4 regions of the Paenibacillus sp. FSL H8-0168 genome follow, and region 2 is predicted to be linked to each of the others. Evidence: a T-box and tRNA genes for the amino acid it is inferred to sense, from the RefSeq annotation. Region 2 holds a T-box; the other regions hold tRNA genes.
What was found. A T-box is a leader RNA that pairs with one kind of tRNA and senses whether it is charged. The one in region 2 lies ahead of MHI21_RS19470 (valine--tRNA ligase), so its partner is inferred to be a tRNA-Val.

Region 1 (3,184 bases), 2.5 Mb from region 2:
GACCCCATGGAGCTTTACTGCAGCTTGATATTGAATTTGGGTACGATCTGTACAGGATAGGTGGGAGCCGTAGAATCTTGAGCGCCAGCTTGAGAGGAGGCATCCTTGGGATACCACCCTGATCGTATCTAGGTTCTAACTTGGTACCGTGATCCGGTGCGAGGACAGTGTCAGGTGGGCAGTTTGACTGGGGCGGTCGCCTCCTAAAGAGTAACGGAGGCGCCCCAAGGTTCCCTCAGAATGGTTGGAAATCATTCGAAGAGTGCAAAGGCAGAAGGGAGCTTGACTGCGAGACCTACAAGTCGAGCAGGGACGAAAGTCGGGCTTAGTGATCCGGTGGTACCGCATGGAAGGGCCATCGCTCAACGGATAAAAGCTACCCTGGGGATAACAGGCTTATCTCCCCCAAGAGTCCACATCGACGGGGAGGTTTGGCACCTCGATGTCGGCTCATCGCATCCTGGGGCTGAAGTAGGTCCCAAGGGTTGGGCTGTTCGCCCATTAAAGCGGTACGCGAGCTGGGTTCAGAACGTCGTGAGACAGTTCGGTCCCTATCTGTCGTGGGCGTAGGAAATTTGAGAGGAGCTGTCCTTAGTACGAGAGGACCGGGATGGACGTACCGCTGGTGTACCAGTTGTTCCGCCAGGAGCACCGCTGGGTAGCTATGTACGGAAGGGATAAGCGCTGAAAGCATCTAAGCGTGAAGCCCCCCTCAAGATGAGATTTCCCAGTATGTAAGACCCCTTGAAGACGACGAGGTAGATAGGTTGGGGGTGGAAGTGCAGTAATGCATGGAGCTGACCAATACTAATCGGTCGAGGGCTTATCCTAAAAATAAAACGTAAATGAGTTTCGGATCCAGTTTTCAGGGTGTAACCTTGAATGTATGTAGAAATACATACAACAAGCGCATGGCTATTCATTCACACGATAAGTGATGAACTGAATAACCGTACGGTAGAATTTACGATGTAAATTCATGTTTGGTGGCGATAGCGGAGGGGTTCCACACGTACCCATCCCGAACACGACCGTTAAGCCCTCCAGCGCCGATGGTACTTGGACCGCAGGGTCCTGGGAGAGTAGGACGTCGCCAAGCAACCCCATAATGGGGATTTTTTTTCGCCTATCAGGCTATTGATTATACATACAAAATTGATTTTTTAGATGGGGCTATAGCTCAGCTGGGAGAGCGCCTGCCTTGCACGCAGGAGGTCAGGGGTTCGATCCCCCTTGGCTCCACCAATATTCCCTGATAGCTCAGTTGGTAGAGCACTCGACTGTTAATCGAGTTGTCACAGGTTCGAGTCCTGTTCGGGGAGCCATATGGAGAGGTGTCCGAGTTGGCCGAAGGAGCACGATTGGAAATCGTGTAGGCGCCAAAAGCGTCTCGAGGGTTCGAATCCCTCTCTCTCCGCCAGCTCTTAATAATAGATATATGGCCCGTTGGTCAAGGGGTTAAGACACCTCCCTTTCACGGAGGTAACAGGGGTTCGAATCCCCTACGGGTCATAGTAATTCGGAGGCTTAGCTCAGCTGGGAGAGCATCTGCCTTACAAGCAGAGGGTCGGGGGTTCGAGCCCCTCAGCCTCCACCATTTGAAAAATAAATATTTATTACTGTCGCGGGGTGGAGCAGTTCGGTAGCTCGTCGGGCTCATAACCCGAAGGTCGCAGGTTCAAATCCTGCCTCCGCAATTACTTTCAACTAAGAGAGTTGCCTCTGGAACCGTGGTGTAGAGGCCCAACATGCCTGCCTGTCACGCAGGAGATCGCGGGTTCGAATCCCGTCGGTTCCGCCATTTAACTTAATATGCCGGTGTAGCTCAACTGGTAGAGCAACTGACTTGTAATCAGTAGGTTGGGGGTTCAAGTCCTCTCGCCGGCACCATTTTGGAGGATTAGCGAAGTGGCCAAACGCATCAGACTGTAAATCTGCTCCCTTACGGGTTCGGTGGTTCGAATCCATCATCCTCCACCAGTTTTACGAGCCATTAGCTCAGTTGGTAGAGCACCTGACTTTTAATCAGGGTGTCGAAGGTTCGAGTCCTTCATGGCTCACCATTGTATTACATGCGCGTGTGGCGGAATTGGCAGACGCACTAGACTTAGGATCTAGCGTCTTTGACGTGGGGGTTCAAGTCCCTCCACGCGCATCTTGTTTTTTGCGGACGTGGCTCAGCGGTAGAGCATCGCCTTGCCAAGGCGAGGGTCGCGGGTTCGATTCCCGTCGTCCGCTCCATTTATTAGTCCCCTTAGCTCAGCTGGATAGAGCGTTTGACTACGAATCAAAAGGTCGGGAGTTCGAATCTCTCAGGGGACGCCATTAACTTCATAAGCCGGTGTGGCGGAATTGGCAGACGCGCGCGACTCAAAATCGTGAGGGAAACCGTGGAGGTTCGAGTCCTCTCACCGGCATCTATTTCGGATGTAGCTCAATGGTAAAACTCAGCCTTCTAAGCTGGTAGCGTGGGTCCGATTCCCATTACCCGCTTTATATATATGAAAAAGGAGAGATGGCTTATTTTTATGCCATCTCTCCTTTTTTACTTTTAAACTGTTTTTATCGACATCACAAGCAGTAGAAACTCCAAGCCAATCTCCTCCATATACTTAAGTTTCAGCTCGTAGTTCAATTCTTGAAGGCAATATCAGCATGCAGACAGAAAATTTCATCGGAAATTACCCCGCCTCCAGCACCCCGCAACCTAACTCTGGTATCGGCGAGAGAAGCAACCGCACCAGATCTAAAACTTCAATCTGCTTACCGTTCAATAGGCTTTGAGCGAAGCGCTGACCGGAGTCTTCTTCGTCTGAGAAGCAACTGGACATGGTGACCATGGATATCACGATGCCAGATATGACAGGTGCACACGAGGCTTTCTATGGATAGGGCGTACAACTAACGAGGAACGATAGTTAAATAACACACAATGTTGAGCAGGCGCTTCAAGTCTGCTCTCTTTTTATTAAACTAAAGGGCAGGATAGTTATAAATATGTTAAAATAAGGGAGAATAAAATCAGAGGTGAGCTAATGTTCAATCCGAAGATCTTCTTCTATTAGTTGTGTCTAAGGTCATGGCTTCAAATGCCAAAATCTAACCCGGCACAACGGGGATGAAGATGTTTACACGGGAAGAGATTCAATTCTGGGAAGATGAGAAACAGCAAAGTCTGGAGATC
Region 2 (3,184 bases):
CTTTCTGCCAGCATACTCAGGCAAAGTTGTAGGGTCCTCCGCCGATACAATAACTTCTCCGGTTTCTTCATCGTACCAAGCCGGAATACGGTGTCCCCACCATAATTGACGGGAAATACACCAGTCACGCACATTTTCAATCCAATGCAGATAAGTACGTTCAAAGCGATCCGGTACAAAGTTTACGCCGTTGCCAGCCTTCTGCACTTCAATCGCTTTAGCTGCAAGAGGCTTCATTTCCACAAACCATTGTGTGGACAGATAAGGTTCTACAACTACACCTGTACGTTCGCTGTGGCCTACTTGATGTACGTGCTCTTCAATACGAATCAGTACACCCTGCTCTTTCAGATCAGCGACGATTTGCTTACGGCAATCGCTACGATCAAGGCCCTGATATTTGCCTGCTTCGGCATTCATCGTTCCCGTTTCGTCCATCACCGTAATTTGTGGCAGCTGGTGACGTTGTCCCATTTCAAAGTCATTCGGGTCGTGAGCCGGTGTAATTTTAACCGCGCCGCTACCGAAATCTTTATCAACGTAGTCATCCGCAATGACCGGAATTTCCCGTCCGATGATTGGGAGCACAAGCGTTTTGCCGATCATTTGCTTGTAGCGTTCATCTTCCGGGTGTACAGCTACAGCTGTATCGCCCAGCATCGTTTCAGGACGTGTAGTGGCTACCGTAATAAATCCGCTACCGTCTTTCAGTAGATATTGCAGGTGATACAGATTTCCGTTCACCTCTTTGTATTCCACCTCAATGTCCGATAATGCAGTACGTGCAGCAGGGTCCCAGTTAATGATGCGTTTACCGCGATAAATCAGACCCTTCTTGTACAGTTTAACGAATACCTCACGTACCGCTTGGGACAGTCCCTCATCCAGCGTAAAACGCTCACGAGAATAATCGAGAGAAAAGCCCATCTTTTCCCATTGGTTATGGATATTATCTAGATAAAGATCCTTCCACTCCCACACTTTCTCCAAGAACTTCTCGCGGCCCAAATCATAACGTGTCAGGCCTTCTTCACGCAGCTTTTGCTCTACCTTTGTTTGGGTAGCAATACCCGCATGGTCTGCCCCTGGCAGCCACAAGGCATCATACCCCTGCATCCGCTTGGCGCGAATAATAATATCCTGCAAAGTAAAGTCAAGAGCATGTCCAATATGCAACATACCTGTAACATTCGGTGGTGGAATAACGATTGTAAAAGGCTCTGCCTCTGGATGTTGCCCAGCGCGGAAATAGCCCTTCTCCATCCACGTTTTGTACCATTTTTGTTCTGCTGATTTTGGATCGTACGTTGTTGGCATTTCCAAGGTTGTCTTGTTGTCTTGTTCTGACATATCAGGATACCTCCATGATTTTTCAATTGGCAAATAAAAAAAGCCTTTCATCCTCAAAGGACGAAAGGCTGTTCTCTCGCGGTACCACCTTTGTTTCACCCCTTGTGTATGTATCCACTGATCCATTACACATGGTGTGACACTTTATGCAGATAACGGTTGCGGACCGGCCTTATTCTACCGTGAGCCTCTTATCTTCCGTAGGAATTAAATGAGGAACCGTTCAAACAGGCGACTCCCGGGTGACTTCGGCCAGTAGCTTCCTGCGGAACCTCACAGCGCTGCAATTCCACTCTCTGAAGGGCTTGCTGCCTACTCTTCCCGATCTCAGTCTTTCAATAACTATACCACATCATACATTTCCCATTGACTATAGTCAACACCCGCCGTGCATTTTTCAGCAACCGGATCAAGGGATATACAATACCTGTCCTTCTTCCACATGATGCTCCGCCAATCTGTTATACAGTTGAAGCTCACGTGTGCTGAGCTGATAACGGTCAGCTATGGTTTCCAGTGTATCCTCGCGCTGTACAATGCATAACCGCACCTTACGAAAAGGTGTTTCATCTTGTGTATGAAAAAAAAGGTTCTTCCACTTGGCATTCTCTCGCTCTTCTTCGGCTTTATGATCCTGATCCTGCGGCTCCTGCTCCAACTGCTGCTGGTATTCGGCTTCCTTCACCGAACGGCTGGATTGGAGCAATGATGAGTAGACAACCGGGTCTGGCTCGTCTGCCCCTTCATCCTTTTTACTGTTGAGCGCTACACGCATCTCTGGCTTATCCTCAGTAAAGGTATCATGGGCCTCGTGGTTAACCTGTTCTGACGCTTCAGGCCTGAAGTCGAAGTTATCTACTTGACTCGCTTCCAACTGTGTCTCCAGATAGACCTCGGACTCCGTGGCATGATGCGGTTCAGACAGCAAAGGTTCATATACTATATTAGGAGATGCGGAAGATACTTTAGGCTCATTTCCCCCTGCCCATGCTTCCTCTTGCTGAAATCCCCACACTTCCGGAGACCCATGCTCATGCTTGACCTCGGGAGAGCTGTCTTCAACTGCTTTGCCCGTCCAAGGCTCATAGAATCGGTTAGGATCTACTGCCGACTCATAAGCTTGCTGTTCCGACAATGACTTCTGTTCCTCATGGTCCTTAGACGGCTGTTCCCAAGAAACGGACTCCTGTTGTGCTGGCACTCTGTAGGAAGTTTCAGGATCTGTAACGTAATCGGAGGACGAGTCATTGGTAGAATAGGCCTCTGCATGATGATGCTCTCCATCGGCGGAAAGGGATTGAACCGGTTGCTCAGGTGCATGCACTACGGTAAATTCCTCATCCAGCCAAACCGCCGTCTCCTCCGCGTGCGAGCTTTCCACGCCATGCAAAGAAAGAACGCCTGTAATGTTTAGACTACGTAAAGAAAGCAGGTCCACATCAAAATTTTCAATCTCGACAGAGATATCTTCCAATCTCCCTACGCGGTTTAGCGGAATGGTAATTTCCACAGGGATCAAATGATGAAGCTCGCTCGTGATCTGTTCAGGTGTGCGGTACACGCCCTCCAGCAGCAAATGCCCTCGCAAAGCGGCATGGTCGCCGTGGGTTACAACCTGAATGCGTGGCAGAAGCTCAATTTCCTCCAACTCAGCAATCCCGGCAGCTTCCTCCGTCAAATGAATGCGTTCATAAATATCAAAACGCAAGCCTTGCGGCTGATCATTCTGTTGTTTGTTCAAGGATGGCATCCTCCTTTGGGCAGTCTCCGCACATCCTCTGACTTCTGGTCAGGCGCACGGAAACTCCATATTGCAAACCGTTTCTAGGTTCAA
Region 3 (3,184 bases), 1.8 Mb from region 2:
GGAGAGGGAGTTGGATTGTTCAGTATGGAAGAACGAGCTAGAGGGGTAGGGGGATTTATGAGCATAACCTCTGCTCCAGACAAGGGAACCTCCATCCAGCTGACCATTCCCGTGTAAAAACTGTCCACTAGATCGGTTATCGGTGCATGCCAGTTGTATGATCAGAACGATATACACCGATACCGAAGATTATGGATAATCAACACATTGTGGATTACATGAGGATAAATACAAAAAAAGAGAGAGCTCTGTCCCCAGACAGGCTCTCTTTATTTATAAGGTGTCACCACTGAGGCAACAAGAATCCGCTATAGCAAAAAGCGGGTGATGGGAATCGAACCCACGCTACCAGCTTGGAAGGCTGGAGTTCTACCATTGAACTACACCCGCAAATCAGTATCGGGATGACACGATTTGAACATGCGACCCCCTGGTCCCAAACCAGGTGCTCTACCAAGCTGAGCTACATCCCGACATTATACATTTTTTTAAGAAATGGCGCGCCCTGAGAGATTCGAACTCCCGGCCTTTTGATTCGTAGTCAAACGCTCTATCCAGCTGAGCTAAGGGCGCATATTAAATTCCATAATGAGTAGTCAAGGCGCCACCCAGATTTGAACTGGGGAATGAAGCTTTTGCAGAGCTTTGCCTTACCACTTGGCTATGGCGCCGTATGGATAATGGAGCGGACGACGGGAATCGAACCCGCGACCCTCGCCTTGGCAAGGCGATGCTCTACCGCTGAGCCACGTCCGCAAAATATGGTGCGGTCGAGAGGACTCGAACCTCCACGGGGGGTTAGCCCACACGGACCTGAACCGTGCGCGTCTGCCAATTCCGCCACGACCGCAAAATAATTATAAATGGTGAGCCATGAAGGACTCGAACCTTCGACACCCTGATTAAAAGTCAGGTGCTCTACCAACTGAGCTAATGGCTCTTAATGGCTGGGGATATAGGATTTGAACCTATGCATGACGGAGTCAAAGTCCGTTGCCTTACCGCTTGGCTAATCCCCAATAGATTAAGAATAAAGGGCGGCCGATGGGGCTTGAACCCACGAATGCCGGAGTCACAGTCCGGTGCGTTAACCACTTCGCCACGACCGCCATATGATTATGAAAAGACTGGTGGAGGATGATGGATTCGAACCACCGAACCCGTAAGGGAGCAGATTTACAGTCTGATGCGTTTGGCCACTTCGCTAATCCTCCAAAATGGTGCCGGCGAGAGGACTTGAACCCCCAACCTACTGATTACAAGTCAGTTGCTCTACCAGTTGAGCTACACCGGCACATTACTCAATTCCCACTTGAAAGGTGGCTCGGGACGGAATCGAACCGCCGACACGAGGATTTTCAGTCCTCTGCTCTACCGACTGAGCTACCGAGCCATATTTTATTTTATTACTACACCATATAATCCGCACTATATATGCCAATTATATATGAAGTTAAAATGGCGGAACTGACGGGATTCGAACCCGCGATCTCCTGCGTGACAGGCAGGCATGTTAGGCCTCTACACCACAGTTCCAGAGGCATTTCCAACAGGAAATTAATTGCGGGGGTAGGATTTGAACCTACGACCTTCGGGTTATGAGCCCGACGAGCTACCGAACTGCTCCACCCCGCGACATTAAAAGGCATTTCTCAAATTTTCTTATGGTGGAGGCTGAGGGGATCGAACCCCCGACCCTCTGCTTGTAAGGCAGATGCTCTCCCAGCTGAGCTAAGCCTCCATAATATGACCCGTAGGGGATTCGAACCCCTGTTACCTCCGTGAAAGGGAGGTGTCTTAACCCCTTGACCAACGGGCCTTGAAAAATAAGTTCTGGTTTCAATAAATTTATGGCGGAGAGAGAGGGATTCGAACCCTCGCACCACTTTCGCAGTCTAACCCCTTAGCAGAGGGTCCCCTTATAGCCACTTGGGTATCTCTCCGAGTAGCGGCAGAGGGGATCGAACCCCCGACCTCACGGGTATGAACCGTACGCTCTAGCCAGCTGAGCTACGCCGCCACCTTATATATAAAATTTAGAAATATTCAAAACATGGCTCCCCGAACAGGACTCGAACCTGTGACAACTCGATTAACAGTCGAGTGCTCTACCAACTGAGCTATCAGGGAATATTGGTGGAGCCAAGCGGGATCGAACCGCTGACCTCCTGCGTGCAAGGCAGGCGCTCTCCCAGCTGAGCTATGGCCCCAATCTTTTTGTTATTCTGGAAGTGGTGGGCCTTAGTGGACTCGAACCACCGACCTCACCCTTATCAGGGGTGCGCTCTAACCAGCTGAGCTAAAGGCCCTAACATGCAAAACTTCATTATCCTTTGAAGGATATCGCTTGGCGACGTCCTACTCTCCCAGGACCCTGCGGTCCAAGTACCATCGGCGCTGGAGGGCTTAACGGTCGTGTTCGGGATGGGTACGTGTGGAACCCCTCCGCTATCGCCACCAAACATGAATTTACATCGTAAATTCTACCGTACGGTTATTCAGTTCATCACTTATCGTGTGAATGAATAGCCATGCGCTTGTTGTATGTATTTCTACATACCTTCAAGGTTACACCCTGAAAACTGGATCCGAAACTCATTTGCGTTTTATTCTTAGGATAAGCCCTCGACCGATTAGTATTGGTCAGCTCCATGCATTACTGCACTTCCACCCCCAACCTATCTACCTCGTCGTCTTCAAGGGGTCTTACATACTGGGAAATCTCATCTTGAGGGGGGCTTCACGCTTAGATGCTTTCAGCGCTTATCCCTTCCGTACATAGCTACCCAGCGGTGCTCCTGGCGGAACAACTGGTACACCAGCGGTACGTCCATCCCGGTCCTCTCGTACTAAGGACAGCTCCTCTCAAATTTCCTACGCCCACGACAGATAGGGACCGAACTGTCTCACGACGTTCTGAACCCAGCTCGCGTACCGCTTTAATGGGCGAACAGCCCAACCCTTGGGACCTACTTCAGCCCCAGGATGCGATGAGCCGACATCGAGGTGCCAAACCTCCCCGTCGATGTGGACTCTTGGGGGAGATAAGCCTGTTATCCCCAGGGTAGCTTTTATCCGTTGAGCGATGGCCCTTCCATGCGGTACCACCGGATCACTAAGCCCGACTTTCGTCCCTGCTCGACTTGTAGGTCTCGCAGTCAAGCTCCCTTCTGCCTTTGCACTC
Region 4 (3,184 bases), 330 kb from region 2:
TGTATTGCTTGATGATTTAACTACAGAAGATTTTCAGACCTTGTATACCCATGAAATGAATGTGCAAGGTGTCAGCGCCAATACCGTTATTCATTACCACGCGAACATTTGCAGAGCCCTTCAGTATGCCGTGAAAATAAAGCCGATTGTGGCGAATCTCCCTGACTTAGTTGAAAGCCCAAAAAAGAACAATTACGTCGTGAGCTTCTACAATGCCGAGGAGCTGAATCAACTCCTCGCAGTAATCCGAGGCGAAAGAATTGAGCTTTTCGTTATCCTGGCTGCCTTTTATGGGCTAAGCCGAAGCAAGGTCGTAGGATTAAAATGGTCGGCTATTGATTTATTGAATTGGACTATTAATATTAAACATACCGCCACATCGGGCAATTTGAATGGTAGATATATTGAAATTGAAAAGGATCGAACCAAGAATAAAGCCAGTCGCCGTATACTGCCACTGGTGGACACGTTCTATGAGCTTCTGATTCGTATGAAGGAATAACAGGAATCCTATCTTCTGACAATTCTTATTGTCTTGAATACCTGGAGTATATTTATGTAGATGTATTAGGGGTAAGCATGAAAGAAGTTCAGGAATGGCCGGGTCACAGTGATTATGGAATACAACTCGAAAGTATCTTCAGCTCAAACAATGAGTGAGGCACTAAAACTCGAATAAAAAAAGCTCACTAGAAAATGTCTCTAATGAACTCTTTTAGTTAATACCGGCGAGAGGACTCGAACCTCCACGGTTTCCCACTCGATTTTGAGTCGAGCGCGTCTGCCATTCCGCCACGCCGGCGTATTCAATTATGGAGGCGCCACCCAGATTTGAACTGGGGAATAAAGCTTTTGCAGAGCTTTGCCTTACCACTTGGCTATGGCGCCAGAGTGTAACAAAGCGGACGACGGGAATCGAACCCGCGACCCTCGCCTTGGCAAGGCGATGCTCTACCGCTGAGCCACGTCCGCATAATGATGGCTGGGGATATAGGATTTGAACCTATGCATGACGGAGTCAAAGTCCGTTGCCTTACCGCTTGGCTAATCCCCAATAAGTAAAGGGCGGCCGATGGGGCTTGAACCCACGAATGCCGGAGTCACAGTCCGGTGCGTTAACCACTTCGCCACGACCGCCGCAAGTAATGAATGATTGGCAGGGGCAGCAGGAATTGAACCCACACCAACGGTTTTGGAGACCGTTGTTCTACCTTTAAACTATGCCCCTATAAAACTGGTGGAGGATGATGGATTCGAACCACCGAACCCGTAAGGGAGCAGATTTACAGTCTGATGCGTTTGGCCACTTCGCTAATCCTCCAAAAATGGTGCCGGCGAGAGGACTTGAACCCCCAACCTACTGATTACAAGTCAGTTGCTCTACCAGTTGAGCTACACCGGCACATAAAATATTCAATTAAAAGTGGCTCGGGACGGAATCGAACCGCCGACACGAGGATTTTCAGTCCTCTGCTCTACCGACTGAGCTACCGAGCCTTATTCTAAGACTCATCATTAAACGTTGTATTACTAATGGCGGAACTGACGGGATTCGAACCCGCGATCTCCTGCGTGACAGGCAGGCATGTTAGGCCTCTACACCACAGTTCCATAATAAATTTTAATTGGTTGCGGGGGCAGGATTTGAACCTGCGACCTTCGGGTTATGAGCCCGACGAGCTACCGAACTGCTCCACCCCGCGACAGTAATAAATATTTATTTTTCAAATGGTGGAGGCTGAGGGGCTCGAACCCCCGACCCTCTGCTTGTAAGGCAGATGCTCTCCCAGCTGAGCTAAGCCTCCACAATTAAGCACTTCTCATATTATACCATAATGAACTTTTTATTGCAATCCCTTTTATGATATTTTTATGACCCGTAGGGGATTCGAACCCCTGTTACCTCCGTGAAAGGGAGGTGTCTTAACCCCTTGACCAACGGGCCATGCTACAAATCAATTATGGCGGAGAGAGAGGGATTCGAACCCTCGAGACGCTTTTGGCGCCTACACGATTTCCAATCGTGCTCCTTCGGCCAACTCGGACACCTCTCCATATGGCTCCCCGAACAGGACTCGAACCTGTGACAACTCGATTAACAGTCGAGTGCTCTACCAACTGAGCTATCAGGGAATATTAAGCATTTGTTTCAAGGTTACACCCTGAAAACTGGATCCGAAACTCATTTGCGTTTTATTTTAGGATAAGCCCTCGACCGATTAGTATTGGTCAGCTCCATGCATTACTGCACTTCCACCCCCAACCTATCTACCTCGTCGTCTTCAAGGGGTCTTACTAATTGGGAAATCTCATCTTGAGGGGGGCTTCACGCTTAGATGCTTTCAGCGCTTATCCCTTCCGTACATAGCTACCCAGCGGTGCTCCTGGCGGAACAACTGGTACACCAGCGGTACGTCCATCCCGGTCCTCTCGTACTAAGGACAGCTCCTCTCAAATTTCCTACGCCCACGACAGATAGGGACCGAACTGTCTCACGACGTTCTGAACCCAGCTCGCGTACCGCTTTAATGGGCGAACAGCCCAACCCTTGGGACCTACTTCAGCCCCAGGATGCGATGAGCCGACATCGAGGTGCCAAACCTCCCCGTCGATGTGGACTCTTGGGGGAGATAAGCCTGTTATCCCCAGGGTAGCTTTTATCCGTTGAGCGATGGCCCTTCCATGCGGTACCACCGGATCACTAAGCCCGACTTTCGTCCCTGCTCGACTTGTAGGTCTCGCAGTCAAGCTCCCTTCTGCCTTTGCACTCTTCGAATGATTTCCAACCATTCTGAGGGAACCTTGGGGCGCCTCCGTTACTCTTTAGGAGGCGACCGCCCCAGTCAAACTGCCCACCTGACACTGTCCTCGCACCGGATCACGGTACCAAGTTAGAACCTAGATACGATCAGGGTGGTATCCCAAGGATGCCTCCTCTCAAGCTGGCGCTCAAGATTCTACGGCTCCCACCTATCCTGTACAGATCGTACCCAAATTCAATATCAAGCTGCAGTAAAGCTCCATGGGGTCTTTCCGTCTTGTCGCGGGTAACCTGCATCTTCACAGGTATTAAAATTTCACCGGATCTCTCGTTGAGACAGCGCCCAAGTCGTTACGCCATTCGTGCGGGTCAGAATTTACCTGACAAGGAATTTCGCTACCTTAGGACCGTTATAGTTACGGC

Region 1: it has a tRNA-Val gene. The T-box ahead of MHI21_RS19470 (valine--tRNA ligase) is inferred to sense a tRNA for this amino acid. The anticodon was not compared.
Region 3: it has a tRNA-Val gene. The T-box ahead of MHI21_RS19470 (valine--tRNA ligase) is inferred to sense a tRNA for this amino acid. The anticodon was not compared.
Region 4: it has a tRNA-Val gene. The T-box ahead of MHI21_RS19470 (valine--tRNA ligase) is inferred to sense a tRNA for this amino acid. The anticodon was not compared.

Annotation. Positions count from the first base shown of each region.
Region 1 is NZ_CP151948.1:1,136,452-1,139,635, forward strand. Features, by position in the region: rRNA gene MHI21_RS05185 (23S ribosomal RNA) at 1-831, shown strand, start outside; rRNA gene rrf (5S ribosomal RNA) at 983-1,099, shown strand; tRNA gene MHI21_RS05195 (tRNA-Ala) at 1,170-1,245, shown strand; tRNA gene MHI21_RS05200 (tRNA-Asn) at 1,250-1,325, shown strand; tRNA gene MHI21_RS05205 (tRNA-Ser) at 1,329-1,420, shown strand; tRNA gene MHI21_RS05210 (tRNA-Glu) at 1,441-1,512, shown strand; tRNA gene MHI21_RS05215 (tRNA-Val) at 1,522-1,597, shown strand; tRNA gene MHI21_RS05220 (tRNA-Met) at 1,624-1,697, shown strand; tRNA gene MHI21_RS05225 (tRNA-Asp) at 1,725-1,801, shown strand; tRNA gene MHI21_RS05230 (tRNA-Thr) at 1,815-1,890, shown strand; tRNA gene MHI21_RS05235 (tRNA-Tyr) at 1,895-1,980, shown strand; tRNA gene MHI21_RS05240 (tRNA-Lys) at 1,988-2,063, shown strand; tRNA gene MHI21_RS05245 (tRNA-Leu) at 2,075-2,155, shown strand; tRNA gene MHI21_RS05250 (tRNA-Gly) at 2,167-2,241, shown strand; tRNA gene MHI21_RS05255 (tRNA-Arg) at 2,249-2,325, shown strand; tRNA gene MHI21_RS05260 (tRNA-Leu) at 2,338-2,417, shown strand; gene MHI21_RS05265 (hypothetical protein) at 3,125-3,184, shown strand, end outside.
Region 2 is NZ_CP151948.1:4,412,717-4,415,900, forward strand. Features, by position in the region: gene MHI21_RS19470 (valine--tRNA ligase) at 1-1,350, opposite strand, end outside; T-box leader at 1,404-1,688, opposite strand; gene MHI21_RS19475 (LysM peptidoglycan-binding domain-containing protein) at 1,760-3,091, opposite strand.
Region 3 is NZ_CP151948.1:453,423-456,606, reverse strand. Features, by position in the region: gene MHI21_RS02115 (PAS domain-containing protein) at 1-117, shown strand, start outside; tRNA gene MHI21_RS02110 (tRNA-Gly) at 320-390, opposite strand; tRNA gene MHI21_RS02105 (tRNA-Pro) at 400-473, opposite strand; tRNA gene MHI21_RS02100 (tRNA-Arg) at 497-573, opposite strand; tRNA gene MHI21_RS02095 (tRNA-Cys) at 600-671, opposite strand; tRNA gene MHI21_RS02090 (tRNA-Gly) at 682-756, opposite strand; tRNA gene MHI21_RS02085 (tRNA-Leu) at 763-850, opposite strand; tRNA gene MHI21_RS02080 (tRNA-Lys) at 865-940, opposite strand; tRNA gene MHI21_RS02075 (tRNA-Gln) at 945-1,019, opposite strand; tRNA gene MHI21_RS02070 (tRNA-His) at 1,037-1,109, opposite strand; tRNA gene MHI21_RS02065 (tRNA-Tyr) at 1,129-1,214, opposite strand; tRNA gene MHI21_RS02060 (tRNA-Thr) at 1,219-1,294, opposite strand; tRNA gene MHI21_RS02055 (tRNA-Phe) at 1,321-1,393, opposite strand; tRNA gene MHI21_RS02050 (tRNA-Asp) at 1,460-1,536, opposite strand; tRNA gene MHI21_RS02045 (tRNA-Met) at 1,562-1,635, opposite strand; tRNA gene MHI21_RS02040 (tRNA-Val) at 1,666-1,741, opposite strand; tRNA gene MHI21_RS02035 (tRNA-Glu) at 1,748-1,819, opposite strand; tRNA gene MHI21_RS02030 (tRNA-Ser) at 1,852-1,943, opposite strand; tRNA gene MHI21_RS02025 (tRNA-Met) at 1,947-2,020, opposite strand; tRNA gene MHI21_RS02020 (tRNA-Asn) at 2,055-2,130, opposite strand; tRNA gene MHI21_RS02015 (tRNA-Ala) at 2,135-2,210, opposite strand; tRNA gene MHI21_RS02010 (tRNA-Ile) at 2,233-2,309, opposite strand; rRNA gene rrf (5S ribosomal RNA) at 2,346-2,462, opposite strand; rRNA gene MHI21_RS02000 (23S ribosomal RNA) at 2,614-3,184, opposite strand, start outside.
Region 4 is NZ_CP151948.1:4,746,606-4,749,789, forward strand. Features, by position in the region: gene MHI21_RS21050 (hypothetical protein) at 5-502, shown strand; tRNA gene MHI21_RS21055 (tRNA-Leu) at 724-802, opposite strand; tRNA gene MHI21_RS21060 (tRNA-Cys) at 814-888, opposite strand; tRNA gene MHI21_RS21065 (tRNA-Gly) at 901-972, opposite strand; tRNA gene MHI21_RS21070 (tRNA-Gln) at 980-1,054, opposite strand; tRNA gene MHI21_RS21075 (tRNA-His) at 1,065-1,137, opposite strand; tRNA gene MHI21_RS21080 (tRNA-Trp) at 1,155-1,228, opposite strand; tRNA gene MHI21_RS21085 (tRNA-Tyr) at 1,236-1,321, opposite strand; tRNA gene MHI21_RS21090 (tRNA-Thr) at 1,327-1,402, opposite strand; tRNA gene MHI21_RS21095 (tRNA-Phe) at 1,425-1,497, opposite strand; tRNA gene MHI21_RS21100 (tRNA-Asp) at 1,535-1,611, opposite strand; tRNA gene MHI21_RS21105 (tRNA-Met) at 1,627-1,703, opposite strand; tRNA gene MHI21_RS21110 (tRNA-Val) at 1,730-1,805, opposite strand; tRNA gene MHI21_RS21115 (tRNA-Glu) at 1,874-1,945, opposite strand; tRNA gene MHI21_RS21120 (tRNA-Ser) at 1,963-2,054, opposite strand; tRNA gene MHI21_RS21125 (tRNA-Asn) at 2,058-2,133, opposite strand; rRNA gene MHI21_RS21130 (23S ribosomal RNA) at 2,200-3,184, opposite strand, start outside.